Regions from separate parts of the Bradyrhizobium sp. Ses1 genome, predicted to be linked through region 2. Evidence: riboswitches for the same ligand, from Rfam matches in the RefSeq annotation. Region 2 holds a riboswitch; each other region holds the start of a gene.
The links. A riboswitch is a leader RNA that binds a small molecule or an ion and turns the genes downstream of it on or off. The one in region 2 is predicted to bind cobalamin.

Region 1: another riboswitch for cobalamin. It lies ahead of AC5ZG5_RS20050 (DUF1636 family protein); the one in region 2 lies ahead of AC5ZG5_RS31230 (DUF1636 family protein).
Region 3: another riboswitch for cobalamin. It lies ahead of AC5ZG5_RS20005 (TonB-dependent receptor plug domain-containing protein); the one in region 2 lies ahead of AC5ZG5_RS31230 (DUF1636 family protein).
Region 4: another riboswitch for cobalamin. It lies ahead of AC5ZG5_RS20820 (TonB-dependent receptor); the one in region 2 lies ahead of AC5ZG5_RS31230 (DUF1636 family protein).

What each region holds. Positions count from the first base shown of each region.
Region 1 covers NZ_JCAMOQ010000016.1:101,453-108,791, reverse strand. Annotated here, with positions in the region: gene AC5ZG5_RS20065 (hypothetical protein) at 1-146, opposite strand, end outside; gene cobS (adenosylcobinamide-GDP ribazoletransferase) at 175-957, opposite strand; gene cobT (nicotinate-nucleotide--dimethylbenzimidazole phosphoribosyltransferase) at 958-2,013, opposite strand; cobalamin riboswitch at 2,088-2,268, shown strand; gene AC5ZG5_RS20050 (DUF1636 family protein) at 2,379-2,828, shown strand; gene cobU (bifunctional adenosylcobinamide kinase/adenosylcobinamide-phosphate guanylyltransferase) at 2,825-3,358, shown strand; gene cobW (cobalamin biosynthesis protein CobW) at 3,362-4,375, shown strand; gene cobN (cobaltochelatase subunit CobN) at 4,394-7,339, shown strand, end outside.
Region 2 covers NZ_JCAMOQ010000036.1:71,204-78,542, forward strand. Annotated here, with positions in the region: gene cobD (threonine-phosphate decarboxylase CobD) at 1-846, shown strand, start outside; partial or broken gene AC5ZG5_RS31220 (cobyric acid synthase) at 857-1,591, opposite strand; partial or broken gene AC5ZG5_RS31225 (cob(I)yrinic acid a,c-diamide adenosyltransferase) at 1,651-2,177, opposite strand; cobalamin riboswitch at 2,221-2,438, shown strand; gene AC5ZG5_RS31230 (DUF1636 family protein) at 2,533-2,907, shown strand; gene cobW (cobalamin biosynthesis protein CobW) at 2,904-3,953, shown strand; gene cobN (cobaltochelatase subunit CobN) at 3,953-7,201, shown strand; gene cobG (precorrin-3B synthase) at 7,198-7,339, shown strand, end outside.
Region 3 covers NZ_JCAMOQ010000016.1:90,608-97,946, reverse strand. Annotated here, with positions in the region: gene cbiB (adenosylcobinamide-phosphate synthase CbiB) at 1-316, opposite strand, end outside; gene AC5ZG5_RS20015 (ABC transporter substrate-binding protein) at 318-1,199, opposite strand; gene cobD (threonine-phosphate decarboxylase CobD) at 1,209-2,198, shown strand; gene AC5ZG5_RS20005 (TonB-dependent receptor plug domain-containing protein) at 2,230-4,077, opposite strand; cobalamin riboswitch at 4,328-4,528, opposite strand; gene AC5ZG5_RS20000 (hypothetical protein) at 4,888-5,289, shown strand; gene AC5ZG5_RS19995 (DUF3551 domain-containing protein) at 5,548-5,796, shown strand; gene AC5ZG5_RS19990 (response regulator transcription factor) at 5,852-6,487, opposite strand; gene AC5ZG5_RS19985 (response regulator) at 6,681-7,301, opposite strand.
Region 4 covers NZ_JCAMOQ010000017.1:101,574-108,912, reverse strand. Annotated here, with positions in the region: gene AC5ZG5_RS20830 (MarR family winged helix-turn-helix transcriptional regulator) at 46-516, opposite strand; gene AC5ZG5_RS20825 (PepSY domain-containing protein) at 651-2,099, opposite strand; gene AC5ZG5_RS20820 (TonB-dependent receptor) at 2,102-4,252, opposite strand; cobalamin riboswitch at 4,503-4,702, opposite strand; gene AC5ZG5_RS20815 (MarR family transcriptional regulator) at 4,794-5,336, opposite strand; gene AC5ZG5_RS20810 (ABC transporter substrate-binding protein) at 5,623-6,789, shown strand; gene AC5ZG5_RS20805 (thiolase family protein) at 6,794-7,339, shown strand, end outside.

The sequences.
Region 1 (7,339 bases), on a different contig from region 2:
TCGATGCACTGCTGTGACGAAGGCATGCAGCCCAGCAGCGTCCGGAATGCGCGCCGGTGCATGACGCATATGCCCATGTGTCCGGAGGGACGGAATGCCAATGAATCGATGTCGCTGCGCCAGATCGGTTCGCCTTCGTCAGACATCGACGATTCACTCGAACATAGGCGCAGATCACATGGCCGACCGGATGACGGCAGCAACGCCGAGCAGGAAGCCAACCTCGAACACCTGCTCGATGGCCCCGAGTACGTCGCCGGTATAGCCGCCGATCGATCGTCGCGACCACAGCGTGACCGCAACTGCCAGTGCGATGCCGCAAGCGATGCCGCCAATAAGCGCGATCGGGGCATGCGTGTCGGAGGTCGCGGCGAGCGGTGCCAGCGCGAGCAGCACGACGATCGTCGCGAAACCGATTTCGCCTGCCCGGAGCGGAGAGGGCGCATAGGCCACCTTCATCGCGGAGGTGTTACCCGCATATTTCATCCAGCCGATGATCGGCAAGCCCACGGCGCGACCGCCGGCTCCACTTGCAATCAGCGCCGCCGCACCAATCCACGGCGGCATCTCGGCGACCGCCGCGACCCGCAATGCGACCGCGAAGATCAGCGCGAGCGTGCCATAGGTGCCGATCCGGCTGTCCTTCATGATGGTGAGACGCTGTTCGACCGTCCAGCCGCCGCCCAAGCCATCAGCGGTGTCAGCCAGGCCATCCTCGTGGAACCCACTGGTGAGAAGGACGCTTGCCAACACTGCCATGAGCGCCGCGATCACTGGTCCTAATACGAGCGAGCTCAGCAGAAGAGCCGCCGCCGAAACCAAACCGACGATCGCACCGACCAGCGGGAAAAACTGCGCCGAGCGGACCAGCCACTCGGAATCAGGCGCATCGTTCGAAGCGCCGACAGGAATGATGGTGAGGAATCGGACCGCGTCGCGAAAACGATCCAGGCTCATCTAGATCCTTCCTTCCAGCACATCGCTGAGGTCGGCGACGTCGGTCAGCAGGCGGGACGCGGCGCGCACCAGCGGGACCGCCAGTAGTGCGCCGGTGCCCTCGCCAAGTCTCATGTCGAGAGCGAGCAACGGCTGTGCCTGAAGTGCCGCCAATACGATGTCGTGACCTTTCTCGGCCGACCTATGCGCGAAGACGCAATAGTCACGCGTCGCCGGCGCCAGCCTGACGGCGACGAGGGCGGCGGCGGACGAAATGAAGCCGTCGATGACGACCGGACGGCGATGTGCCGCTGCACCAAGCGCGGCGCCTGCCATCATCGCGATCTCGAGGCCGCCGAATTCCCGGAGTACCTCGAACGGCGCGGTCGCATCGCTGCGATTGGCTGCCTTGTGGATGGCGGCGCGCTTGCGGGCCATGCCTGGCTCGTCCTGGCCTGCGCCGACGCCGATGCAGTCATCGAGCGGCGCGGGCGCCAGCCGATGCACCAGCAGCGCGGAAGATGCGGTGTTGCCGATTCCCATTTCGCCGAGCGCGACGATGTCGGCCCCAGCATCGATTTCACTGGAAGCTATGGCAAAGCCGGCCGCGAGCGCCTTGTGCGCGTCCTGGGCCGACATCGCTGCCTCACGCGCAGAATTCGCGGTGCCGGTCCGAATCTTGATGCTGAGGAGATCGGGATGGGAAGGCAGCTCGCTGGCGACGCCGGCATCCACGATGCGGATCCCGACATCTGACGCGGCCGCAAAGGCGTTGGCGCTGGCTCGGCCTGCGAGATAAGTCCTCACCATCGCGGCCGTCACGGCGGACGGATATTGCGAAACGCCTTCTTCCGTCAATCCGTGATCACCAGCGAATACGAGCAGAACGGCGTTTTGCAGCGCTGCGGCGGATGGATGCGCGATCATGCCGAGTTGCACCGCCAGGTCTTCGATTCGTCCCAGTGAGCCCGGCGGCTTGGCTTTGCCGTCGATTCGCGCGCGCATCGTTGCGGCAAGCGTCTGATCGAGCGGAGCGATTGCGGGAATTTGCCAATCGGATGGGATTTGGAAGGTCATGGGCTCCTCGTGCGCGCCTTAAGTGACCGAAGCAAACGGGCGGGTCAACTGCGGTTGACCGCCGTCGCGGGGACAGCTAGCGTGGCGGCGATGGTCCTTCCTTCGGGAAGGTGAAAAAGGGAAGTCGGTGCAATGCCGACGCTGCCCCCGCAACTGTAAGCGGCGAGCCAAAGCCGAGGCCACTGGGATGACCGGGAAGGCGGCGAAAGGCGACGACCCGCGAGCCAGGAGACCTGCCATCGCGCATTGTGCTTTGGAGGTTCGTCGGGCGGGGTGCACCGGACGGAATGAGTTCGATGGTCTTCCACCGTCGAACGCGATCCAACAAAGCTCGCGGCCGTCATGGGCCTGACTTGAGCATCGTGATGGATCGCAACGACGTCGATCAGCAAGATACTGATTCTCGCCCGGGCGAATATTTGCCGCCGACTGCGCCCGGCAGTCCCGTCGTCGTGAGCGTATGCGTCACCTGCAAGACGTCGGAGGGCGTGTTGGCCGGGCCCGCCATGTTCGACGCGATCCGGGTCGCTACAGGCAAACGCGACGCGGCCGTTCAGGTCCGGCGCGTGCAGTGCTTGAGCGTGTGCAAGCGGCCGACCACGGTCGCGGTTTCGAGCTCGGATGGTTACACCTTCCTCTTCGGCGATCTCGAGCCCGAGGGCGCTGGTGCCGTCGCGTCTTTCGTCGATTCCTATCGCAAATCGACCTACGGCCTGGTGCCGTGGCGCGAGCGCGCCGAGATCCTGCGCAAGGGGATGGTGGCGCGGCTGCCGCCCGTTCGCTGGTCGCCCGAAGATGGCAGCGCTCCGAAATGACTGATCTCTCGACCACGCTGGTACTGGGCGGCGCACGCTCGGGCAAATCGGCTTTTGCCGAGCGAATGATTGCCGAAAGCGGCCTTGCTCGCGTGTATCTGGCAACAGCTACCGCAGGCGATGGGGAGATGCAGGACAGGATCGCGCATCATCGCAGCAGGCGCGGTTCGGATTGGACGACCGTGGAGGAGCCGTTGGCGCTCATCGATGTCCTTACGCAGGTATCGCGACCCGGCTGCGCGGTCCTGGTCGATTGCCTGACACTCTGGCTCTCCAACTTGATGCTCGCCGGGCGTGACCTCGATGTCGAGGCGAAACGGCTCGCGGAATTTCTAGGCGTCGCCGCAAACCCCGTTGTCCTGGTGTCGAACGAGGTCGGTCTCGGCATCGTGCCCGAAACCAGGCTCGGCCGCGATTTCCGCGATGCGCAGGGCCGTCTCAATCAGATGGTCGCCTCAAGCGTTCCCAACGTCGTGTTCGTCGCGGCCGGCCTTCCGCTGTGGCTCAAACGTTCCCTTAAGGAGTCCTGAAATATGTCCCGTGTTCCAGTCACCGTGCTCACCGGTTTTCTCGGTGCCGGCAAGACGACACTGTTGCGCTCGCTTCTGACGCAAGCCGACGGCCGCCGCATCGCCGTCATCGTCAACGAGTTCGGAGATGCCGGTTTCGACGGCGGTCTTGTCGAGGAATGCGCGGCCAAGGCCTGTGCGCCCGGCGACATCGTCGAGCTGACCAATGGCTGCATCTGCTGCACGGTCGCCGACGATTTCATTCCGACCATGGACAAGCTGCTGACGCGCGACGAGCCGCTGGACGCGATCGTGATCGAGACCTCAGGCCTCGCGCTGCCGCAGCCACTCTTGAAGGCGTTCGCGTGGCCCGCGGTCCGCACGCGCGCAACCGTCGATGGCGTGGTGACGGTCGTCGACGCGTTGGCGCTATCGGAAGGACGCGTCGTGCTCGACGAACATGCGGTCGCGGCCCAGCGCGCCGCGGACGAGGAAATCGATCACGACGACCCGATCGAGGAAGTGTTTGAGGATCAGCTCGCCTGTGCCGACCTCGTGGTCGTTTCCAAGAGCGATCTGGTGTCGCCGGATGTGCTCAGCGGCATCGAAGACCGGCTTGCTGCACAATTGAGGCAAGGTGTCCGTGTCGTACGCTCCCATGGAGCGCTTGCGCCCGACGTCCTCATCGGGATGAAGGCCGATGCCGAGAACGACCTCGCTGCGCGGGCCGGGCATCACGGAGAGGAAGAGGAGCACGATCACGACGATTTCGACAGTATCGTCGTAAGGCCTGCGGCGGCCGAGAGCGTCGAGGCGATGCGCGCACGGGTCAGCGATGTCCTCAGTCTCGCGGGGGTGCTGCGCGTCAAGGGCCATGCGCGCATCTCCGAAAAGCCTGCGCCGATCGTGGTGCAGGCGGTCGGCAGCCGTGTTGAGCTGGCGTTCGCGCGGCCCGACGCCAGGCAGGCCGAGCATCTTGTCGTGATCGGCCTGAAAGGATTTGACGCCGATGCCGCACGTCGGGCGCTTGCGGGATAGCCTTTCGAAGGGCGATCAATGCATCTGAAACTCGACAGCGGTGGCAGCATCGACGACGGAGATGTCGCTCGCGACCTCGGCCAGGAAACCGCCGACATCGTGATATTGTCTGCCGCGGACAGTGATCTCGCGGCCTTCGGCGCTGCGCATGCGGCATTGCCTGCGGACTTCCCGAGTGTCCGTCTGACCAATCTGCTGGCTCTTGGTCATCCCGCTTCTGTCGATCTCTATGTCGAACGTACGCTCAGCGAAGCCAAGATCGTCGTTCTTCGGATGCTCGGCGGCGAAAGCTATTGGCCGCACGGTGTCGAAAGCCTTCGGCGCGATGCGATCCAGCGCGGGACGTTGTTCGCCTGCATTCCCGGAGAAACCGACTGGAACGCCGCATTGGCTGCGCGCGGCACGCTGGGCGCCGACGAGACCTATGAACTGTGGCGCTATTGCACCGAAGGCGGCATCGACAACGCGCAGTTGGCGCTTTGCTTCGCTGCGAATCTGATCGGCTACGGCAGCAGGCCGCCCTCGGCGCGGCCAATGCCGGCCGCCGGCTTCTGGAACGGCGAACCTGCCACTGACCAACGCCCAAACGCTGCCGTGATCTTCTACCGCGCCCTCGTCGCGGGCGGCGATACCGCCGCGATCAATGCGCTGTGCTCGGCGCTGGGGGCGCGCGATCTCAATGCAGTCGGGCTCTATGTCACGAGCCTCAAGGACGAGCGTTCGATCGCGTTCCTGCGCACGGCGCTCGCCGCGCACCCACCTGACATCATCGTGAACGCAACAGCCTTTGCGACGGCGACCGCGCGCGAGAATGCGGGGATATTGTCCGAGACCGATTGTCCCGTGCTGCAGGTCGCTCAGGCTGGCATGTCCCACAACAGCTGGGAAAGCTCGACCCGCGGCCTCAATCCGCGCGACCTTGCTATGCATGTGGTCCTGCCGGAGGTCGATGGGCGCATCTTCGCCAATGCCATCGCATTCAAGGAAGCCGGCCAGAGCATTGGCTCCTTCACGCCGACGGCCTTTCGGCCGGTCGAAGATCGCGTGGCGGCGACGGCCGATCTTGCCGCTGCGTGGGTGCGGCTACGCCGTACGCCAGCGAGCCAGCGACGGGTCGCCATTGTCCTCGCCAATTATCCCAACCGCGACGGCCGTCTTGCCAATGGCGTCGGTCTGGATACGCCGCAAAGCCTGATCGGAGTCCTCGCTGCGATGAGGAACGAGGGGTACGAGATTTCCGGCGCACCCGATGATGCGGCCGACATGATGCGGTTGTTGCAGGAAGGTCCGACCAATGCGCTCGGAGAGCGCGGCTTGCGGCGTGGTGGCGCATCATGGCCGCTTGCGGAATACGGCGCGGCATTTAGTGCACTCTCTCCCAATGTTCAGCGTGCGGTCACGAAGCGTTGGAATGATCCCGTCCATGATCCGCATGTCGCCAATGGCGTGTTTCGTCTCGGCCTGCATCGCTTCGGCAACGTCGTCGTCGGCGTACAGCCGGCGCGAGGTTACAACATCGATCCCAAGAGCTCCTATCACGATCCGGACCTCGTTCCGCCTCATCACTATCTGGCATTCTATCTTTGGCTGCGCCGCGTGTTCGATGCCCACGCGATCGTGCATCTCGGCAAGCATGGCAATCTGGAATGGCTGCCGGGCAAGAGCACCGGGCTTTCCGCCGATTGCCTGCCGGACGCGGTGCTCGGCCCGTTGCCGCATCTGTATCCATTCATCGTGAACGATCCCGGCGAGGGCATCCAGGCCAAGCGCCGGACATCCGCAGTTATAATCGATCATCTGACGCCACCGGTGACCCGCGCCGGATTGCATGACGATCTGGCGCGGCTGGAATCGATGGTGGACGAATATTCGGTTGCGACCGACCTCGATCCGAAGCGCGCGGCTGTGATCGCCGAGGACATTCTTTCGACGGCGCGGGCCAAGCAGCTCGATGCAGACGTCAACCTGACGCGCGACATGCCAGTCGGCGAGGCGCTGCGCGCTCTCGATGCGCATTTGTGCGACATCAAGGAAATGCAGATCCGCGACGGACTCCACGTGTTCGGGCGCGCGCCCGATTCGAGACAATGCGCCGATCTGCTCGTGTCGATCGCGCGCGTGCCACGCTCGGACCGCAAGGCTGAAGACGCCTCGCTGCATCGCTCGCTGGCTCTCGATCTCGGCCTTGTCGATTTCGACCCGTTGACCCGCGACCTCGCTGGCACATTCAGAGGGCCACGGCCGGCGGTCCTAGCCGGGCTCGGCTCGGGCTTGTGGCGGACGACGGGCGACACAGTCGAGCGGATCGAAGAACTGGCGTTGCGGCTGGTGTCGGGTGAGATGAAGCCAGACCCATCATGGGTACGCACAGAAGCAGCGCTGAATTGGGTCGAGACGAGATTGCGACCGGCCATCGACGCGAGCCCGCCGCAGGAGATGATGGCGTTGCTGCGCGGCCTTGACGGTCGCTTCGTGCTTCCCGGTCCCTCGGGCGCGCCGACGCGCGGCAGGCCCGATGTGCTGCCGACGGGCCGCAACTTCTTCGCTGTCGACGTGCGCGCGGTGCCAACGCCCTCGGCATGGCGGATCGGGCAATCGGCGGCCGAACGGCTCGTCGAATCCTTCTGGCAGGAAACCGGCGAATGGCCGCGGACGATTGCGCTGTCAGCCTGGGGGACCGCCAACATGCGCACCGGCGGCGATGACGTTGCGCAGGCGCTCGCCTTGATCGGCGTTCGGCCAACGTGGGAGGAGACCTCCGGACGGGTGACCGGCTTTGCGATCACGTCCCTGTCTGAACTGAAGCGTCCGCGCATCGATGTCACGTTCCGTGTGTCAGGCCTGTTTCGGGATGCATTTCCGACCCAGATGGACATCATCGCGAGCGCAGTGGCGGCGGTCGCGGAGCTCGACGAACCTGATGACGCCAATCCCATCGCGGCGAATGTTCGCCGACGGCGGCAG
Region 2 (7,339 bases):
CCAAAACATTGGCAAACACTGCCATCGCGATCCGACATCGAGTTGCTGCTTGAGGCTGCGCGGCAGGCTTATGGGACCAGCGCGTCGATCGTGGCGATGGCCGGCGCGCAAGCAGCTGTCCAGCTCCTGCCGCGCTTCGCGCCCCGTGGTCGAGCCCACATTCTCGCGCCCACATACAACGAATACGCTGCTGTTCTGTCGGCCGCTGGCTGGGACGTTGCCGAGGTCCCGACGCTTGACGCTCTGGCTGGAACCGATCTCGCCGTGGTCGTCAATCCCAACAATCCCGATGGACGACGCCATGACAGGGAAGACCTGCTCGCGTTGCTGCCACGCGTTGGTTGTCTCGTCATCGACGAGAGTTTTGCCGACGCCGTTCTCGAATTGTCGCTCGCATCGGAGGCGGGACGACCGGGCCTCCTGATCCTGCGCTCATTCGGAAAGTTCTATGGCCTCGCTGGCTTGCGGCTCGGCTTCGTGCTTGGCGGGGAGCGAGACATCGCTGTCCTATCGGCGATGGCGGGTCCGTGGCCGGTCTCAGGTGCCGCGATCGCGGTCGGGCGGCGCGCCTTGCTGGATCGCGAATGGGCCATGGCAACCGCGAGTCGTCTCGAACGCGAATGTCAGCGGCTCGACGCCGCGGTGAAATCGCAGGGGTGGAAGCTCGTTGGCGGCACGCCGCTGTTCCGTCTCTATGAGACCGAAGACGCGCGCACGGCGCAGGCGCGGCTTGCGGGCGCACGCATCTGGTCGCGCATCTTTGAACAACAACCGCGATGGTTGCGGCTGGGTCTGCCGGGCGGCGAGGCCGAGTGGGCTCGCCTGAGCGAGGCCCTCTCGCGCTGACGTCTCCTGGTCAGCGGGCCAGCGCGAGCAGCCCTTCGACATCGAGATGAGCCTCGATGTGGTCGGCAAGCGCATCGAGCGCGCTTTCTACCTCTCCACGATACGGTTGGTCCGCCGCTGGAATGTCGAGCTGCGCGAGAAAGGACTTGCGGAAATCGTCGGACGCAGACAGGCCGTGCAGATAGCTGCCGTAGACGCGTCCGTCGCGCGAGATCGCGCCTTCCGGCGCGCCATCGAGCAGGGCGAACGGACGCGCGCGATCGGGTCCATCGGTTTGCCCGATATGGATCTCATAGGCATCGATCGGCTGTCTGGTCTCGATGTGTTGTGCGGCTACGCGGGTGAGCGTCTTCTGCTCGGTCATGACCGTGGTTACATCCAGAAGCCCGAGGCCTTGCGTTTCGCCCGCCGGTCCCTCGATCCTTTCGGGATCGGCGACGCTGCGCCCGAGCATCTGGTAGCCGCCGCAGACACCGAGCACATGACCGCCGCGGCGGTGATGTGCCAGCAGATCGATATCCCAGCCTTGCGCGCGCAGGAAGGCAAGATCGCCGCGTGTCGACTTCGAGCCGGGAATAATGACAAGCCTGGCGTCGCCGGGAATGGCCTCTCCGGGGCGAACCATCACGAGATCGATGCCGGGCTCAAGCTTGAGCGGGTCGAGATCGTCGAAATTGGCAATCCGTGACAATGCGAGAAAAGCGATCTTGCACTTGCCGGGCCTGCGCGCCTCGCCGAGCCCTAGGTCGCGTGGACAGTTATCTTAGCCAGAGCAGAGTTGCGGCGATAGCGACGACAGCGAAGGCCGGTGAGAACGACATGCGTCGTCGGTGGCTTCGAGGTTCTCCGCGATCTCCAGATAGTCGTACCGAAGCGCGATGTTGATCTCGTCGAGCACGACCATGCGCAAGGCTGGATCCCAGAATCAGTTGCTTCGCCTTGTCCCAGCCTGCCCTTGCTGCGGCGATATCGCGGGCGCGATCCTGCGTTTCCCAGGTAAAGCCTTCGCCCATTGCATAGAACTGGCAGAGGTCGCCGAAATGTCCGGTGAGCAGGCGGCGCTCGCCGGTATCCCAGGCTCCCTTGATGAATTGAACCACGGCGCAGGGAAAGCCATGCGCGACACAGCGCACGATCATGCCGAAGGCGGAGGATGATTTTCCCTTTCCTGCGCCAGTATGAACGATGATCAGTCCCTTCTCGCCGCTCTTGGTCGCCATGATCTTGTCGCGGGCGACCTTTTTCTTCGTCATTTTCGCCGCGTGGCGGGCATCTGCAGAGGCCTCGGAGGCGACGGCATCCTCGTCCTCGGCGGCATCCTGTTCAGACATCATCTGACGTGGTCCTTCGGCTTGACAAGTCGCAGGTAGAGGCAAATGGTGGGCCTGCGTTGGTTCCTGTCCTACGACAGGCGAAGAGGGAATGCGATAGAGCTCAAATCGAGAGGTTTGGGTTCGAAAAGCAGCCGCCCCCGCGACCGTGACCGGAGAGATGCCCGAAGCCACTGCCCCGAACGGGGTCGGGAAGGCGGGCACCGAAGGACAAAATCCTGCTCCGCTAGCCGGGAGACCTGCCAGCGCAACGTTTGAGACCGGCGGACGGGGTGTTCCGCGACGGGGAAGCGAGCCTTCCTTCGGATGGATTCGCGCACCTCATCGCCTCCCGCAGTTTATCCTGGAAGGGGCGATGACCGTCACACTTCATGTCTGCATTACCTGCCGGGCAGGCCAGACCGTTGCGGAGGGCGAGACTACGCCAGGCGCCCGGCTGCATGCCGCCATTCGCGATGCCGGCGTGCCGGATGGCGTCAATCTGGTTCCCGTCGAATGCCTGTCGGCTTGCACCCAGGGTTGCTCGGTCGCACTCAACGCGCCGGGACGGTGGTCCTATGTCTACGGTCGCCTGTCCGACGCCAACGCAAACGATGTGATCGCGGGCGCTGCGGCTTACGCAGCGGCGCTCGACGGCATCGTGCCATGGCGCGGCCGGCCCGAAATCTTCCGCAAGCAATCGCTTGCTCGCATTCCCTCCATCGCCATCGTGCCGGAGGCCGCCGAATGAACACGCTCGCAAAAGTCCCGCTCACGGTCGTCACCGGCTTCTTGGGATCAGGCAAGACGACGCTGATCCAGCATCTGATCACCAATGCCAACGGCAAGAAGCTTGCGGTGCTCGTCAACGAGTTCGGCAGCGAGGGCGTCGATGGCGAGATCCTGAAATCCTGCGCTGATGCAAATTGTCCGGAAGAAAACATCGTCGAACTCGCCAATGGCTGCATCTGCTGCACCGTGGCTGACGATTTCATTCCTGCGATGGAGCAACTGCTCGCGCGCAAGGTGAAGCCCGACCACATCCTGATCGAGACATCGGGGCTGGCCTTGCCAAAGCCGCTGCTCAAGGCGTTCGACTGGCCGGAAATCCGGTCGCGGATCACCGTTGATGGCGTGATTGCGCTCGCCGACGCGGAGGCCGTGGCCGCCGGTCGCTTTGCGCCGGACCCGGACGCCGTGGAAGCGCAGCGCGCGGCGGATCACAATCTCGACCACGAAACGCCGCTCTCGGAGGTGTTCGAAGACCAGATCGCCTGCGCCGATATCGTGCTGCTCACCAAGGCAGACCTGGCCGGCTCGGCAGGGCTCGAAGCAGCCAAGGCAGCGATCGAGGCCGAGATGCCGCGCCGGGTGCCGATGCTGCCGGTCGTCGATGGCGCCGTTGACGCGCGCGTGATCCTGGGGCTCGAAGCAGCTGCAGAGGATGATCTCGCTGCGCGCCCCTCGCATCATGATGGCGAGGACGAGCACGAGCACAATGATTTTGCGTCCGTCGTCGTCGATCTCCCGGAGGTCACCGATATCGATGCGCTGGTTGCATCGATCCAGCGGCTGGCGCGCGAGCAGAACGTGCTGCGTGCCAAGGGCTATATCGCGGTCGAAGGCAAGCCGATGCGCCTGCTGCTGCAATCGGTTGGCGAACGGGTGCGCCATCAGTTCGACAGGCCCTGGGGGGCGCGGCCGAAACAGTCAAAACTGGTCGTGATCGGTGAGCACGGCGACATCGACGAAGCCGCGATCAAGGCGGGACTTGGTATTGCGGGACTTGGCATCTGATGCACGTCGTCTTTCGCGAGAGCCGTGGTCTTGAGGAGACCGCGACGCCCAGGGACATCGGCCAGGATCCGGCCGATCTCGTGGCGCTCTCGTTTTCGGACTCTGATCTCGCCGCGTTTGCCTCCGGGTGGCGGCGCGGGCGCGAGAAACTGCCGTCGCTGAGGCTTGCGAACCTCGCGGAGCTGCGTCATCCGCTGTCGGTTGACACCTATGTCGAACGAACGCTGTTGCAGGCGCGCGGCATTTTGGTGCGCTTGATCGGCGGCGAGTCTTACTGGCCGTATGGACTGACGGCGCTGCATCAATTGGCGAAGGACCGCGGTATCGCGCTTGCTGTGCTGCCGGCGGATGGTCGCGATGATCTGCGGCTCGATGCGTTCTCGACTTTGCCGGTCTCGACGCTCAGACGGCTAAAAGTGCTCTGCGACAAGGGCGGGCCGGTCGCAGCGCAGGCGGCGATCGCCCAGCTTGCGCTGGCGTCGGGTCTCTATGCGGGGCCGGTCGTCGGGGAGATGGACGTTCCCGAGATGGGCTTCTACGACCCCGCGCGTGGGGTCGTTCCAACGCTGCCGGATTCCGGTGGGAAGCCGCGTGCGATCGTCACCTTCTATCGCTCTTATCTCACCGCCGCCGACACAGGTCCGGTGGATGCACTGATCGTAGCATTGCGGCGGAAGGGGTTTGATGCCTACGGTGTGTTCGCCACTTCACTGAAGGCGGCGGGCGTCGTGGATTGGTTGCGCGCGCATTTCGCGCAATGTGCTCCGGCGGCCATCGTCAATGCCACCGCGTTCTCCGCGGTTGGCGACGACGGCGCGACGCCGTTTGATGCTGCATTTTGCCCTCTGTTCCAAGTGGCGCTGTCCACGGCAAGGCGGGCGGATTGGGCCGAGTCGCTGCGCGGCCTCTCGCCCGGTGATCTGGCGATGCATGTGGTGTTGCCGGAGGTTGATGGCCGTCTGTTCGCAGGCGTGGTGAGCTTCAAATCGGCAGCCGAGCGCGACCCCGATCTGCAATTTACGCATCTTGCTCACCGGCCCGACGACGAGCGCGTCGATGCCATTACCGCGCGGGTCGTGGCTTGGCAGAGGCTTGCGGAGAAATCTGCGAGCGAGAAGCAGTTGGCGATTGTGCTCTCGAACTATCCGGGCCGCCCGCACCAGATCGCGCATGCGGTCGGACTCGACGCGCTGGCCTCCGTCGAAAGACTGCTCTCCGATCTCGGTGTAGCTGGTTTCGATGTCCAGCCGGTGCACACGCTCGGTGATGGTCTCCTGAACCGGGAATTGATATGGAGCGTCGCCGACTACCGCGCAGAGCTGGCTCGGCTTCCGCGCCAATTGCAGGATGATCTCGCGCGCGCCTGGGGCGCGCCCGAGGATGACCCGAGCTGCCGTGGCGGCGAATTTCATTTCGCGGCGATCCGGCGCGGCAAGGCAATCATCGCCGTTCAGCCGGAACGCGGCGAGGTCAGGCATCGCGATGCCGATTATCACGATCTCGCGCGTACGCCGCGTCATGCCTATGTCGCGTTCTATCTCTGGCTCAGGCAGCAGCGCGTCGACGCCGTCGTCCACATGGGTGCGCATGGCACGCTGGAATGGCTGCCCGGCAAATCCGTCGCGCTGTCGTCCGCCTGCTGGCCGGAGGCGCTGATCGGCGATGTGCCCGTCATCTATCCCTTCATCGTCAACGATCCCGGCGAAGCCGCGCATGCCAAGCGGCGGATCGGCGCCGTCACCATCGGCCATCTGCCGCCGCCGCTTGCGAAATCTGCGATGCCGGAAGGCCTGCGGCGGCTGGAGCAATTGCTCGATGAATACTCGACGGCCGACGGTCTCGATCCCGCGCGGCGCCAGCGCCTGATTGCTGATATCCGCGACGAGGCGCGCGCTGCCGGGCTGGAAGATGATCTCGGGCTTGCCGCATCGGCGGCGCCGGCGGAAGCCATTCCGCGCATCGATCGCTTCGTGTGCGATCTCAAGGAAAGCCAGTTTGGCGATGGCCTGCATGTGTTCGGCAGCGGCACCTGCGGCGAGGCGGAGCGGGACGCGCTGCGCGCCGCCCTCGCGGGCCAGCGAGTAGCGCCAGGGGCTGCAGGCTCGCCATATCGCGGGCGCCAAGATGTGCTCCCGACGGGGCGCAATCTGTTTGCTGTCGACCCCCGCGCCGTGCCGACGCCGTCTGCGCATGCGCAGGGCATCAAGCTCGCAGAGGAATTGCTGCGCAGGCATCTCCAGGATCACGGCGACTGGCCGAAGGGGCTCGTGGTCGATCTCTGGGGCTCCGCGACCATGCGCACCGCTGGCGAAGAGTTTGCGATGGCGCTGCATCTCGCAGGCCTCGCGCCGCGCTGGGACCACGCTTCGGGACGCGTGACCGGCTACAATATCATCACCCCGGCGGAGCTCGGCCGTCCCCGCATCGACGTCACTCTGCGGATGTCCGGGCTGTTTCGCGACGTCTTCTCCGGACTCGCGCAATTGTTCGAGGCGGCGGCTGAAGCACTCTCTGAACGCGAAGCGGAGGGCGACGAAAATCCCTATCGCACACGCGCGTCGCGCGTGTTCGGACCGCGTCCTGGACAATACGGCGTTGGCTTGTCATCGGTACCGGATGTTTTCACTCCGGAATCACGGGAAGCAGCCGGCGAGGCCTGGCTGTTGGCATCGTCCTGGGCCTTTTCGTCCGATGGCGGCGTGCGGCCTGACCGCGCGGGCATGGAGGCAAGGCTCGCTGCGGCTGACGCCTTTGTACACGTCCAGGATTTGCCGGAGACGGACTTGCTGCTCGCCGCGGACTATGCCGCGCATGAGGCGGGCGTTGCGGCAGCAGTGGCGAAGCTCGGCGCGACAGTCCCATCGCTCTATCATCTCGACGCGACGCGCCCCGATCAGCCGCATGCGCGCGCGCTGACGGAAGAGATTTCGCGCGTTGTCCGCGCGCGAGCCGCTAATCCGGACTGGATCGCAGGCATGATGCGCCACGGTTTTCGCGGAGCGGCCGAGATCACCGCGACGCTGGAGCACATGGCCGCGTTTGCCCATCTTGCCGGCGCCGTTCCGCCGCATCTGTTCGATTTCTATTACGACGCGACGCTTGGCAATGACGACGTCCGCGCATTCATGGCGCGCGAAAATTCCGCCGCGCTCGCTGCGATGGAAGCCTGCTTCACCCGCCTGCACGAGGCCTCGCTCTGGAAGACGCGCCGCAATTCAATTGCGGCCGCGTTGCGGGAGGCCTCATGAGCGCGGTTGCGATCAGGGGCTGGTGTCCCGGCGCTCTGCGGCCGATGCAGTCGGGAGACGGCCTCGTTGTCCGCGTTCGGCCGCACGGCGGAAGGCTGGATGCGTGGCAGGCGGCAGGAGTTGCGGCGCTGGCCGAGC
Region 3 (7,339 bases), on a different contig from region 2:
GCTGCGCGATCAGGATGGAGGCCACAAGCCCTTGGGCTGCTTGCCCGAGCAGCGTCCACCCGAGCGTGGCTTCCAGCAGCAGGCCAAGGCCGCCGCAGATCGCGACCAGCAGGCCCGTGGTCAGGCATCCCGCGGCCCTGCGCCGTGTGGCCGACCATTGCTCGCGGTTCAGCGCGCGATCGAGCAGGTCGATCACGGAGCCCATCAGCGTCACCGGATGAGGGAGACGCCGCCACAGCAAATCCGGATCGCCAATAAGCGCGTCGAATGCGATCGCCAGCACAACGATCAGGATCGTCTCGCTTCCCGCCAGCATGTCATCGCGCCACACGGCCGAGTTCGGAGACGAGGCGTTCCAGCGCCTCCGAAAGCATCGGCCCGCCGCAGACAGTCAGTTTCTCGGGGATGACCAGGCGTTTCGACGGCGGATAGAAACGTTCCAGCGCGGGATGCAGCAGGAATGCCTCGCCTTCGTCCTCCGCGAAGTCGCCGCTATCAGATACAAGGAGCAGATCGGGTCTCAGCTTGACGATCGCCTCCAGCGACGCAAAACCTCCGAGCTTGTAGCCGAGGTCACTTGCCGCGTTGTTGAGGCCGATCGTGGCCAGCATGGAACTGATCAGACTGCCGCCGCCCGAGACCCAGCCGCGCCGCGACAAGGCGAGCACGCGATAGGATCGCTGCGATACCGCCGCCCTGGCGTGCTGGATTGCCGTGTCCAAGCGCCCTATCTCGGATGCGGCGCGATCCTTCTGGTGCAGCAGTTCGCCCATTTGCCGAATCTGGCTCTTCACATCCTCCAGCGAACGCGCAGCGTCGAATTCGATCACGCGGACGCCCTTGTCCTTCAGCAGCTCCCGTGTTGCACGCTTGGTGAACTTGCCGGCGACCACGGCGTCCGGTTGCAAGATCAGCACATCTTCTGCTTCGCCCGATAATCGAGGGTAGGCTGCGGCTTTTCCCGCGTTCCAGGAGCGGGCGGGGTCACGCGAATAGGGACTGAGGCCGAGAATTTGGCCTGGGTCGGCCAGCGCCAGCAGCAGTTGGTCGGTGCACACATTGATGGAAGCGACGCGTGGCAGATCGGCTGCATGGGCGGCATGTGCTCCGAACAGTGCTGCGAGTAACAAGAACGTTGCGCCGATCGCCGGCCGCGTTAGGCCAACAAGGGTCTCGCGCAGGAGCGCGATTGATGGCATGAAGCGATTATGAAGCACGGCGGTGATCTGACGGAAGCTATTGCGCACCACGGCGGCGAGCCTGCGGACTGGCTCGACCTGTCGACCGGAATCAATCCCTGGCCGTGGACGATTCCGCACTCCCTTCCAGACAGTGTGTGGACGCGCTTGCCATCGCGTGCCGACGAACGGGACCTCCTCGCCGCCGCACGCGAAGCTTACGGCGTACCCGACGATGCAGGCATCGCAGCCGCCGCCGGCACGCAGACCCTCATTCAATGGATTCCGCATCTCGCCGGGCCCGGAGCGGTCGCGATCGTCACTCCGACCTATGGCGAGCATTCGGCTGCGTGGAGGAGCGGAGGCCGAGAGATTATTGCATTGAATGATCTCTCCGCGCTGCCTGACCGCGCCATTCACGCTGTCGTCGTCAATCCCAACAATCCGGATGGACGTATCGCGGACCGCAGGGCGCTCCGGCAGGTTGCCGAACGGCTCGATCGTCGCGGAGGCTGGCTGGTTATCGATGAGGCCTTTGCCGATGTCGATCCCGGCATCAGTGCTGCCGCGATGAGCGCCAATCTTCCCATTCTCATACTGCGTTCCTTCGGCAAGTTCTATGGGCTCGCCGGACTTCGCCTCGGCTTCGTGATCGGCCGACGCGATATCGTCGAACGTATATCGGCGGCGCTGGGCCCGTGGCCGGTCTCCGGCCCAGCGCTTCACCTGGGCACGGCCGCCCTGCGGGATCGATCCTGGGCTGATGCGATGCGTGCGAAGCTCGCTCGGCAGTCGAGCAAGCTGGATCGGGTCCTGACAGCGGCGGGCCTTCAGCTCGTCCGAGGGACGACGCTCTTTCGCCTTGCCTCCCATCCCGATGCCCCGACGTTGCACACCGAATTGGCCCGACGCCACATCTGGTGCCGGAGCTTTAACGGCGCACGCGAATGGCTGCGATTTGGCCTTGCGTCGGACGATGGTCTCGATCGCCTGGCCAGCGCGCTTGGTTCGGTCAAATAGCGCACCCCGCGCGCGCATCATCACATCCGCTTCACCAGTGGGCACTGAACCCGGCGTAAGCCGCAGGTCCGGTCGTGCCATAGTTGTACACTTCCTGATAGTGCTCATTGAAAATGTTCTCGCCGCGCAAGTACACCTTCCAGGTCTCATCGATCTTGTATTCGGTGTAGAGATCGACGCGGACGTAAGGGGCGAGTGGTAGCGTCTCGTTTGAACCGCTGTAGCGCGTGGATACCGCGAGCACGCGTGGCTCGATCAGCCAGCCCTCGATCGGTGTGATCGGGAACGAGAATCTCGCCAGGTTTTCCGGCCGGCGCGCCAGCGTCAGGCCGGTCGAGAGATCCTTAGCCTGCAGATAGGTATAGGCGGCGTTGAATTTCAGGTAGCCCGGCAGGATATCGACGTTGACCCCTAGTTCCAGTCCGTCGGTTTCGGCACGCGAGACGTTGACGTAGTGCCCGAGCGGGTGCGCCGGATCGGTCACAAAGTCGATCAGGTTGCTGAACCTGTTGCCGAAGCCTGTCAGCGAAACCACAACGCGGCCTCCGAACAGGCTTTGGTCGATGCCGGCATCGTAGCCGAAGCTCTCCTCGGGACTGAGCGCGGAATTGCCATAGGTCGGCGCATAGAGCTGATAGAGCGTCGGGGCCTTGGCGCCTGTCCCGGCGCTCGCATGCAGCTTGGTGCCGGTCTCGGCGATCGTGTAAGCCGCGGTGGTTCGCCATGTCTCGAACCGTGCCACATCGACGACGTCGTCAACCCGGCCGCCCATCGTGATGTTGAGCCGCTCGCCGATCGGCAGTTGCCAGAGCGCAAACACTGAATTGGTGTCTTGCGTGCCTACGAGCTGTGGCGTCGACGCTCCAGGAATCGGCAATAGGTTGGTGGCGGAGGTGCTCGCCGTTTCATGCTGCACACGCGATCCGACGATGAGCGATCCCAGCGGGCCGACCTTCAGGTTGCCCTGATATTCCAGGCCCGTGCTGTCGCCGACGAAATTGGAGAGGATGGATGTCGTGTTCTGCGGCAGCTTGTTGATCTTGTAGGTGACGTCGTCGAACGAGCGGTCGATATGCGTCTCAAATGCGCTCACGCTATGGGTGAGAATGCCGCCGAACGTGTCGAACGACGCGCGTCCCCAGACCTGTTCGAGCAGGCGCGTCGCGCTCGACGGCGTGTCCGGGAACGTTCCGGAGGCCTGATCATAGGCGGACCGCGTGAATGAGGCCAGCATACCCGTCTCCAGGCGTACGCCTTCGCCGGAATCGTAGCCGACGCGTGCCGAACCGCCGACGCGGTCGAAGCCATCGCGCTCGAGCGGGCCATACTTGGCTTCGAGCGCGGGGATGCGATAGCCGTAGCGTGAAAAGCCGTTGCTGTGCTGCCCGCTTCCCGTGAACGCGTAGGACCACGGCCCAGAGGTTCCGGTCAGCGCTGCGCTGGTGCTCGCCGTGCCGTAGCTTCCGCCCTCGGTGCTGACGTCGAGTTGTGCCGGACCGGTGCCCTTCTTGGTGATGATGTTCACGACGCCGCCGATCGCGTCAGATCCGTAGAGCGCGCTCTGCGGTCCTTTCAGCACCTCGATCCGCTGGATCGCGCCCGGGGCGAACATCGCGAAATCGAAGTCGCCGCTGGCGGCGGTCGGATCGTTGACCCTGATGCCATCGATCATGACCAGCGTCTGGCCGGTATTGGCGCCGCGCAAGCGCACATTGGTCGTCGCGCCTGGTCCGCCGCTTTCGGTGATATCGAGTCCCGGCACGGTCCGCAGCGCATCGACGAGCGAAGTCGGATTGCTGGTCGCGAGCATTTCGTGCGTGACCACGCTGACCGAGCTTCCGGTCCGGCTCGCCGGCTCCAGTGTACGGTCGGGAGTCACGACCACTTCGGGAGTCGCGGCCGGCGCCTCGTTACCGGGCGCCGGGCGCGCAGGATGGGTCGTTGAAGCCCTTTGCCTATTCCTCGGAGCCGGCTTGGACCGGACCTCCGGATTGATGACGACAGCAGGAAGCTGTTCGGGACCCGATTGGGCCATGGCGCCAGTGTGACCGCACGCAGCAACGGCCGCACACCCGGCAAGAAAACGCCGCAAGTTCATTAATGCCCTTCCGCCGACCCACCGTCGAACGAGTTGATACCCGTCAACGGCCGGTCTCCTGGCTTGCGGTCGTCTCGCGATCCGCCTTCCCAAACCTGCTTGGCAGGCCCAGTGGCATCCGGATCGCAAATAGTCCGCTTACAGTTGCGGGGGCAGCCGCGGCATTGGGGAAGATTCCCGCACCGCGTTCCCGTTTCACCCTACAAAGGGCACCGATGACGCGCGCAAAGAAGCACAAGGCGGAGCAAAACTCAAATCGATAACGATCAGAACCCAACAGCATTTTTGCGGATCGCTGATAGCGGCGACCTGAATGACGAACACAGAAAGTTGCTGACAGGCGAAGGGACGGCAGATGGCAAATCCTACAGCCTTATGCGAGCATCACATGCCACCCACACGCGTCGCTAAACTTGGATGATACCGTTCATGTGAGCATCGACAGATTCAACGGAGGAACAGGAAATGTCGGTCCCATGCAAACTCGAACGCAGCCTCCTCAGTCACGATGAATACGAGACGATCCGCCTCACGCATCATCCCGCCATCTATGACGTCGAGCCGGCTGATCTTGCGGACATGCGATCCCGCTTGCGCAAGATGCGCGACAAGGAGCGAACGCTCGGCCGACAAAAGCGGCGAGAGACGCGCGGGAAAGGCCAGCCTCGCGGCGCGAACTTCCCCGGAACTGCCGATCGTCCATCACAACGCAAGCAGGTCTTTGCCGCGGCACTGAAGCGGGTTAACAGCGAACTCAGGCGTCTTCACAACCTGGCAGCTCGCACCGCCAATGTCGAAGCGGCTCGAAAGGCTATCGCGCTGCGTCGGGCCGCGGACTTCATTCCCTATCCCTCCGCCGGATCGACCGCCAACGAAGGGATGGTGCCGCGCTTGAGCACGCGTCGAAAAAAGATCGTCACGGGCGCGCGAATCGGACGGGTGTCGCAGGCGACGAAAGTCGCCCAGGCAATCCGCGATGCACGAGGGGCGTGAGCCGGCGCTGATCGAGTTGGTGACAGCTTCGCTGCCATCGAGATCTTTGAAAAGCACGGGGCTCTACCCATCCTACGGAAGGTCTGAACCTGTAATGCCTGTTCTCGACACCCGCGTCGTGGCTTCAGAATTCGGTGGCGCGATCCTGATCGGCGCGCTCTAGGGAATCTTGTCAAGCTGGCCCCCGGGGAATCATGTATTTTCAGGCGCGTCCTCCTTCGGCACTATGGAGATATCCTCAATGAGCGAGGTGATCTCATGCGCTACCTGATGGCACTCTTATCTGCGGCCGGCTTGATCTGGATTGCCGAAGCTGGTCCCGCTACGGCACGGGACTATCCCTATTGCCTGCAATCTCGAACCACTGGGATTCCGGGAGATTGCTCCTTCCGCACGCGGGCGGCATGTATGGCCGCGGCGTCGGGGCGAGGGGCCATATGCGCCGTCAATCCGCGCGTGGCATTCGGGCGATATCACCGGCGGGGCCGTGCGAACTCCAGCCAATGATCCAATACTCGCTGCGTAACCCGGCGCGACGACTGCTGCTCGAATTGTCTGCGCCTCAGGGCGCAACCAGCTTCTTGCGAATCGCATAGCGAACCAGCTCGGCTGTGGATGACATGCCAAGCTTGCGCATGGCGGACGCCCGATGGGTTTCGACAGTTTTCACGCTGAGCTTCAAGATGGAGCTGATGGCCTTGTTGGTATGCCCCTCTGCAATCAACTGCACGACGTTCTGCTCCCGCGATGTGAGGAGCGCACTGGACTTGTTCTGTTTGTTGAGCTGGTAGTCGGTCAGCAATTTCTCCAACACGACGCTGGTAAAGTAAGGTCGGCCGTCGAGCAGAGCTTCGATTGCTGAAATGAGATGCTTCCTGGCGTCCGATTTGAGCAGGAAGCCACGTACCCCGGTCAGAAGAGCCTCGGTCAAAATCTCCTCACTTTCATGCATGGTGAGGATCAACACTTCCGAACGCAGACGAAGCGTCTTGATGCGGCGGCTGACTTCCAGTCCGTTTACGAGGGGCATGGAATAGTCGGCGATGATGACGTCCGGTCTCGTTTCCAACGCCAATGCAATCGCCTGCTCACCGTCGGGAGCTTCTGCAGTTACAATCCAATTGGAGCGCGTTTCAACGATCGCGCGAAGCCCGGAACGTACGACTTCATGATCATCCGCAATCAGGATGCGTTTCATGGCGTCGTTCCCTTGCGCTGGAACGGTCGATAGCGATAGCCGACAGCGAGGTCAGAATCATACCGATTGGCTTTCCGGCAGTTATCCCGCAAAACCCTCGGATTTCGCAGGAAATATACTGAGGTCAGCTTAGCCTCCCGGGCTCATGGCAGAACAAGCCGGAACATCAAGCGCCGGATCATGCTTTGGCGTGTCATGCTTCCAGCAGGCGGGCGCGAACCGCGTAGCGGACCAGATCCGCCGTCGAGTGGATATCCAGCTTGCGCATCGCGGCCGCCCGGTGCGCTTCGGCGGTTTTGACGCTGAGGTTCAGGATGGCGCCAATGCCTTTGTTGCTGTAACCCTCCGCAATCAGCTTGACGACTAATCGCTCCCGCGGCGAGAGCCTGTCCCGATCTCCGGTCGAGACCTCGTTCGATTCAGGCGAACAGCTCTCGGTGCAAAATGGTTTATGCGCCAGAAGCGACTCAACCGCCGCCAACAACAGCCTGTTGGCATCCGATTTCAATACGAATGCCCGGGCGCCTGCCTCGAATGCCTCCTGGGCCAGCAGGCTGGAATTGTGGACCGTGAAGATCAATACTTCGGTTGGCAGGCGATACTCCCTGATCCGCCGCGCGACCTCCACTCCCGTCATGCGCGGCATGGAGAAATCGACGATTGCGACATGGGGTTGGTTTGCGATCGCCTCGGCAAGGGCCTTGCTGCCGTCGTTCGCCTCAGCAACGACTTCCCAGTCGGCACGTTGCTCCAGAACCGCGCGTAGTCCCGACCGCACCGCTTCATGATCGTCGGCGATAAGAAAGCGCTTCATGGCGGGTTAGCTCCCACTCGTGTTGCGTCGCAGGCTCG
Region 4 (7,339 bases), on a different contig from region 2:
GTTTGCTATGCGGTGCAGTGAGGACGCGGCCTCGGATAGACTGCGCTACGAAGATAGCGGGGCCTTTTCGTCCGCGGCCTTTTCAAGCTGATGGTTCAAACTGGCGAGCCTGTCGATCACCCTGTCGAGTTCAGGGCGTCCAAACTCAGCCAGAATGAACTCATGCAGCGCATCTTGTTCAGACGACAGCATCGCCAGATGCGCGTAGGCAGCTTCTGTCAAAGAGAGAGTTGCTAGCTGAGTGTTCGAGGAGGGGGACTCACGTTGAAGCAGACCCGCTCTCTCCAACAGTTTCAATTGCCTCACGACAAAAGATGTATTCACCTGCAGCGTCTTCGCAATGGCCTCGACGGATACACCCTCGCGTCCGTCTAACTCGGCCAAGGCAACAATAATGATCCACTGAGCATCGGTTATGCCGAGATGCCGCGCCCAGTAGTGGCGAATGGCCTCCAGACGACTGACCATTGCGGTGACTTCCGAAATGAACCTGCGGCTCGCTTCGTAGTTTCTCATGGAAACCTGCCGACGTGAAATCTCCGCGTGTAGAGATACTGATCTCGCGCTCAGGTTTTGTAAAGGAGATTCGGCTTGGCTGCTGCGGCCTTTGTCCTGATCTCTTGGCTGTCACCGCGCGCCGGACATTGTCCCTAGGATCGCAGTCGCCGCCAGCCTATGACGATGCCACTCGTCGATATGATCATTCCAATGAGCGACAGCAGCAACACCGCGATGTCCCATGCTGGGCGATGGCGCAGCAGCGGCGGAAAATCGAGACTGTGCAGCGCATTGAACAGCCAGCGATACGCCCGGCGGCTGTTGTCGACGCGGCCGAGAATATCGCCATTGCGCGGATCAATGTAGAACCAGCTCTCAGCCGCGTCGTCGAAGCCCACGCGCAACACCGGCAGAAGCCGCTCATTGTGATGCGAATACCAATAATCATCGAACTGCTGGAGGCGCAGGCGCGCGGTCACCGCGGCGTTTGGCAACAAGCTATTCGCCGCTGAGAAAATCTCGTCGTCGGAAAGCACCTTCGTGGCGCCGCTTGCCGGATCGGCAACAGTCTGATCGCCGTCGCGGTCGGTGAGCACCATCAGCGGATGGCCGCCGAGCCAGACAAAGCGAGCTTCGACCGCCCCGAGCGGAGGCATCGATTGGAAGGCTGCGACAATCCGCGGCGCATCATGCCCAGCATATCGGACCGCCATCTCCCGGCTCGGGCCTCGGCCTGCAAAATACTCGCCCGGATTAAGCGACAGCCAACCGCTGAATGTCCACGTCAGGACGAAGATGCCGCCGATCAATCCGGCGATGTGATGCCAGGCCATCCATCCCCGATAAGGCGTGACGTTGCCCCGGGCATAACGCTGGCGCAATCGCAGCCGTAGAATGCCGATCCAGAAACCGGTAACCGCCACCACGAGGCAGATTCCTGATATCCAGAGCACGACTTGCCGCCAAGTTGCGCCATCCTGGCGGAGGACCGTGGGATAGATCCAGTGTGGGATCGAGCCTAGCCAATTCCAGATCCGCTCACGTCGCGTGGTGTCGAGCGCCAGTTCACCGGTCTTCGCCGAGACATAGAGCTCGGTTCCGGCTTCATCTCCTAGCGACACCAGGAGGAGCGGCCGCAAGGGATCATAGCGCGCCGTGACACTCCATTGATCGCGTTCGATTGTGCCAATCAGTCTTGGATGCACGGCATTCGGATGATGGCGGGCGATCGCCAGCGCCTGCTCGGTCGTGATGTCCTCGATCGGATGACCGTCCGTTGCCGATATGGTCTTGCGTGCGCCGTTCCAGTCCAGCAGCCGATAGACGGGGATATCGTTCAGCATGACGAGGCGAAGATCGCGCGGATAGTTCGCAACACCGGCAATGGCCATGGCTCGATCGGGCGCCACGAGCACGCGGTCCCAAGCGATCGGTGGCAGCGCCGCCCAGCGCTCGCGATCGGTCAACTGCGGGAACGCCACGTACATCATGACGATGCCCGAGACGAACCACATCGCGAACAACAGGCAGGTCGCGATGCCGATCCAGCGATGGGTGATGTAAAGCCACCGCCGTCCTTTCCGGATCAACGCGCGGCGCATGATCAGAACTTCACGTTGACAGACACTTCTGCCGTTCGCGGCATGCCGAGCAGCCATTGCCCGGAAGGGGCGGACGTGGCGTAGACAGTGTCGAAGAGATTGTAGAGGCGAAGCGCCACCGTGGTTTGCCCGTCAGGCTTCCAGCGCAGTCCGCCGTTGACCACGGTGTAGGCGGGGCGAAGCTGGGTATTGGCGTTATCGGAGAATGTTTGCCCTACGATCTGCACGCCGCCGTAGACGGACCAGTTCGGCGCGAAGTCCCAGGTCAGCCACACGTTCGATACCTGCTGCGGCACATTCGTCGGAACGTTGCCGGCGTAGCTGACGAGTTTGCCGCCCACCACCTGGCTGAAGTTGTCGTACCGGGCCCGCAGCACCGCGAGATTGGCATCGACGCGCCAACCATCATTCAGTGCCAGGCCGATCGATGCTTCGATCCCGCGCGACGATTGCTGGCCGACTTGCAGCGCCAGGCCGGCGGGATTGTTGGGATCCGGGACCAGCAGGTTGTTCTTGACGATTTCGTAACCTGCCAGCGTCCATTCACCACGGCCGCCCCAGAATGATTGCTTGACCCCAACCTCGGTTTGCTTGCCCGTGGCAAGCTGGAAGGTTTTCTGCGTGGCCGACAGCGAGATGAGATTGGTGACGGGATCAACGGCTGTCGCATATTGTCCGTAAAAGGCGAGGTTCGAGACGGGCGTGTAGACCACGCCGGTTCGCCAGCTCGTACCCGACAGCGAGATATCGAAATTATTCGTTGGTGTCCTGTAATCGGTGCGGTCGACATCCGGCCGGTCGAACCTGATGCCGCTTACAACGGACAACTGATCGGTTAGCGACAGCCGGTCCTCGGCAAACAACGCATATTGATTGACGATCGCATTGTAGCCGGGCGTGGTTCGCGTCGTGGAGGTCGCAAAAGACCCCATGTCGCCGGCATAGGGACTAACCGAAGATGCGCCGCCATAGGGCGAATTGTTGGTGTGGGTAAAATCGATCCGGTTGACGTCGAAGCCCGCAACGAACTCGTTGGCGAAGCCCAGCAGATGACCACGAAACGTTGCGTCCATCCGGTTACCGACCTGAGCCTGGTCGTGGAAGATCTCGATGTAGCTGGTTCGGTCGATCAACCGTGTCGCAGGATTCCAACTATAGTTCTCGACATCACGCCAATGCCGACGGCTGGTCAGGTAGTAGAGTGTGTTCTGGACCTTGACTCCTTCCGTCACGTCCCACTCGGTCTTGAACTGGCTCCAGTTATCCTGATAGCGGATCGCGCTGTCGAGCACGTTGTAGTTCTTGAACCGCAACGTGTCGTCGATCCCGCCGTTGATCAGCGGTGTGCCGAAATAGCGCGAGGGGCTTCGATTGCTGTAGTCGTTCGAGAGTGTGAAAGCGAGGTTTTCGGCGGCCTGGACACGCACCGCGGCGGAGACCGCAACATTCGACGTCTGGTCGCGATCAACCCAGCCGTTCGACATGTTGCCGATGGCATTGACGCGATAGGATACGTTCGGATTGATCGGGCCGCCGCTATCCACCGCAATGCGTCGCGTCGTATTGGTGTCGAGCGATATCTCGGCATCGTTGTAGGGCGTCGTGACCGGTTTCTTGGGGATCACATTGATGATCCCACCAATTGCGCCTTCCCCGTACAGAACGGAGGCTGGCCCGCGCATGACCTCGATGCGATCCGCCGACCACGTATCGAACGGAAAGGTCACGGTTCCTGCGCCAACATAGAGGCGAGTGCCATCATACAGCGTCATCACCGAATTGCTTCCGGTGAAGCCGCGCGTGCTGAACGAGAGGCCGCCATTGCCGGGCGCCGGGCTCGCGGTAAAGCCCACTGCGTTCTGGGTGACCGCGTCCGTGACACTATGCTGGCCGCGTTCTGCGATGGTCTGCGACGTAATCGTTTCGACGCTGGCGGGCGTCTGCAGCGGAGTGAGGTTGAGGCGGCTGCCACTCGCGTTCTGCTTGTTCAGGTTTAGCGTCGGAGATGGCGTGTCGGACGTTGCGGTCGAGGGCGTGGTGCTTCGCGCCGCCGGGCTCCGGCTCGACTGAGATTGCGCAGGTCGCGCTGCGGAAGTTGAACGCTGATCATTGATACGCTTTGCCGCAGGCTTTTGCGGCTGGATAACGCTCACGGGAGGCAAGACATGGGACGTCGCAGGCTGCTGGGCGTTTGCCGAAGAAGATTCGAGCAGGAGAACCGGCAGGAAGTATCTGAAAGCGAGCCGGGCAGCATCACGCTGCCTTACGATAGTAACGATAGAGAGCACGAGCAGACCTCGGTATGACGTCAGTGGCACGTCACCGCAAACGAGGTCTCGCTCGAACGTGCCTATGGCACGCCGGTCGAAAACAATGTCTGTACTCCCCGACCGACATTTTTGCGTGTGACCACGGCTGACGGCAGGTCTCCTGGCTTGCGGGTCCCAACCCTTCGTCGCCTTCCCAGGACCGAGGCTCCCAGTGGCGCATGACGAAAGATTCGCCGCTCACAGTTGCGGGGGCAGCCGCGGCATAGAGGAGAAGTCCCCGCACCGCGTTCCCTTTTGATCCCCGTAAGGGGAACCGTCAGTCGTGATCTAGGAGGTTGTCTGAGCCGAAGTCAATCCTCTCATTGCAGGCTCTGGACGGAGCGGAGAAGCCACGTCGGGCCGGCCGGCCAAGCCGTCCTTGGTATCAAACATCTGCGAGTCCAGAGGGATCTTCCGCAAGCCGCTCTGCCCATCTCAGATCGTCCTTGTCTACAAGCTTCTCGTGCACGGCGAGGAACGCATTCGTCGCATCAGGGCCGCAATCGGCCAAAGCGGCCTCCAGGCGCGCGAACTGTCGGCGGAGCACTGTCTGAACAAGTTTGCGGCCTTTGGCCGTAGGGTAGAGTCGTTTCTGCCTTCGGTCCTCTTCGCCAATCTTCGCGATCAGCAGGCCGTCCTTGATGAGTTGCCGCATGGTCGGATTCAAATTCTGGTGCGATACACGCATCGCACGCAAGAGATCACTGACCGTCGCTCCCGGATTCATCGCGGTCAGAACCAACACACGATTGTGCAGGCGGGTGAGACCGTAGGGCTCCAGTGCGGCTTCGGCGTCCGCGGCAAGAATCACGTTGGCGAAGAAATGCAGCAAAAACGCCTTCAGAGTCTTTTTGCGAAGATCGGCTGGGACTTCTGACTGCGCCTTAGAGGCGTGAGAGGAATTCTGCTGCTTCACCAAACCGACCATCCCTGTGAATCCGCCACCTCCTTAACCGACAATCTAGGTCCCAGCCAGACGTCCCGCAACGACCAAATATCACAATAAACTTGTACTATATAAATTATTGGGGTATCTGTCGCCATCCGGTCGCAGGTTTCAGTGCCGCGACCGGCCCTAGGCAGGAGACAGTCGTTCTGTCGCCACTTGGGGGAGGAACGCACGACAGCTTCGAGCAAAAACAACAGAGCTGTTAGGATGGGAGGAAATTGTGAACTGGAAATTTTGGACGGCTTCGATTGCGGTTCTTGTTGCAGTGCTGGCGGCGCCGCCCGCAAATGCAGGGCCAAACGGCATCACCATAGGGGTGCTCAACGATCAGAGCGGACCCTACGCCGACGGCTCGGGAAAAGGTTCGGTCGTAGCAGCGCAGATGGCGATCGAAGATTTCGGCGGAAGCGTGCTCGGCAAACCGGTGAAATTGATCTCGGCCGATCACCTGCAAAAGGTCGACGTAGCGACATCCATTGCCCGCAAATGGCTCGACGTCGAGCAAGTCGACCTTATCCTCGACGTTCCGAACTCCGGAATCCTGCTCGCTATTCAGGACATCGTCAGAAACAAGTCCGGAATTCTGATCGCCGCCGGGGGCGGCACTTCAAAGTTCACCGCCGAGGCGTGCTCGCCGTACGGATTTATGTGGGTCTACGACAGCTACGCACTCGCCAACGCCATGGGCCGCGCAGTTACCGAGAGCGGGGGGAAGTCCTGGTTCTTCCTTCCGGTGGATTATGCCTGGGGCGAGGCGCTTTCAGCAGACCTGACGGCGGCGATCAAAGCCAGCGGCGGCACCGTGGTGGGATCCGTCAAGACGCCGCTGAATACGGCGGACTTCTCGTCCTTTCTATTGCAGGCGCAAGCTTCGAAGGCCGATGTGGTCGCCCTGTTGAACGCCGGTTCCGACACCATCAACTCTGTCAAACAGGCAAACGAGTTCGGAATCACACAAAGCCAGAGATTGGCGACCGGACTGTTCTACCTCACCGACGCTCACGCCGTGGGTCTGAAAGAGGCGCAAGGGCTGATCGTTTCCGACGGCTACTACTGGGATCGCACGCCGGAAACCCGCGCCTGGGCGGAACGTTTCCAAAAGCGTCAAGGCCGAATGCCGACCTCGGTCCAAATGGGTGTCTATTCGGCCGCGCTGCATTATCTCAAGAGCGTCGCAGCGGCAGGCAGTGACGATCGCGAGGCGATCGCAAACAAGATTCGCGAACTTCCGGTCAGGGATCCGATGGTGCCCGATGGGCGCGTTCGTGCCGATGGCATCATGTTGCATGACATTCTGCTGCTCCAGGTCAAGAAGCCGCAAGAATCGAAGGGAGAGTGGGATCTCTTCAAGATACTCTCGGCTACTCCCGGCGACAAGGCATTCCGTCCCCTGGACCAAAGCACCTGCCCCCTGGTCGCGAAACGCGGCTAGTCGAATGCGCAGCGCGCCAGCACGCAGTGGCACGCGAACAACCTTCATCATGAGGAGCGATCGTTTGACCAACAATGTGTATGTTCTCGGGGCTTATGCGACCCCGTTTGGGCGATGGCCGGACAAGTCCTTCAAACAGCTCACGCGAGACGCCTATTTCGGGGCGCTGTCGGACGCGAAGCTTGAGGAATACCCGCCCATCGAAGCCGCCTGGTTCGGCAATTGTCTCATGCATTACTGGGGACAAGCCTCTGCGCGCGGCAACGTGTGCTTCATTCCGCTCGTCCGCGAGGGCTGGTTTCCGGAACGGGCGCCGATCGTGAACGTGGAAGGCGGCTGTGCCACCGCCAGCCTGGCGTTAGCCGCAGCTTTTAAGGAGATTCGCGCCGGCGATGCCGATCTCACCCTCGCCCTTGGGGTTGAGAAACTCTACGATCCAGATAATCAGGCCGCCATGCTCGCGGAGTTCGAGCGCGGATTGGACAGTTTCGATCCGCAGGAGTGGGAGGAACATTACGCGCAGATCGGTCGCGAAGTGGGAAAGCCATTC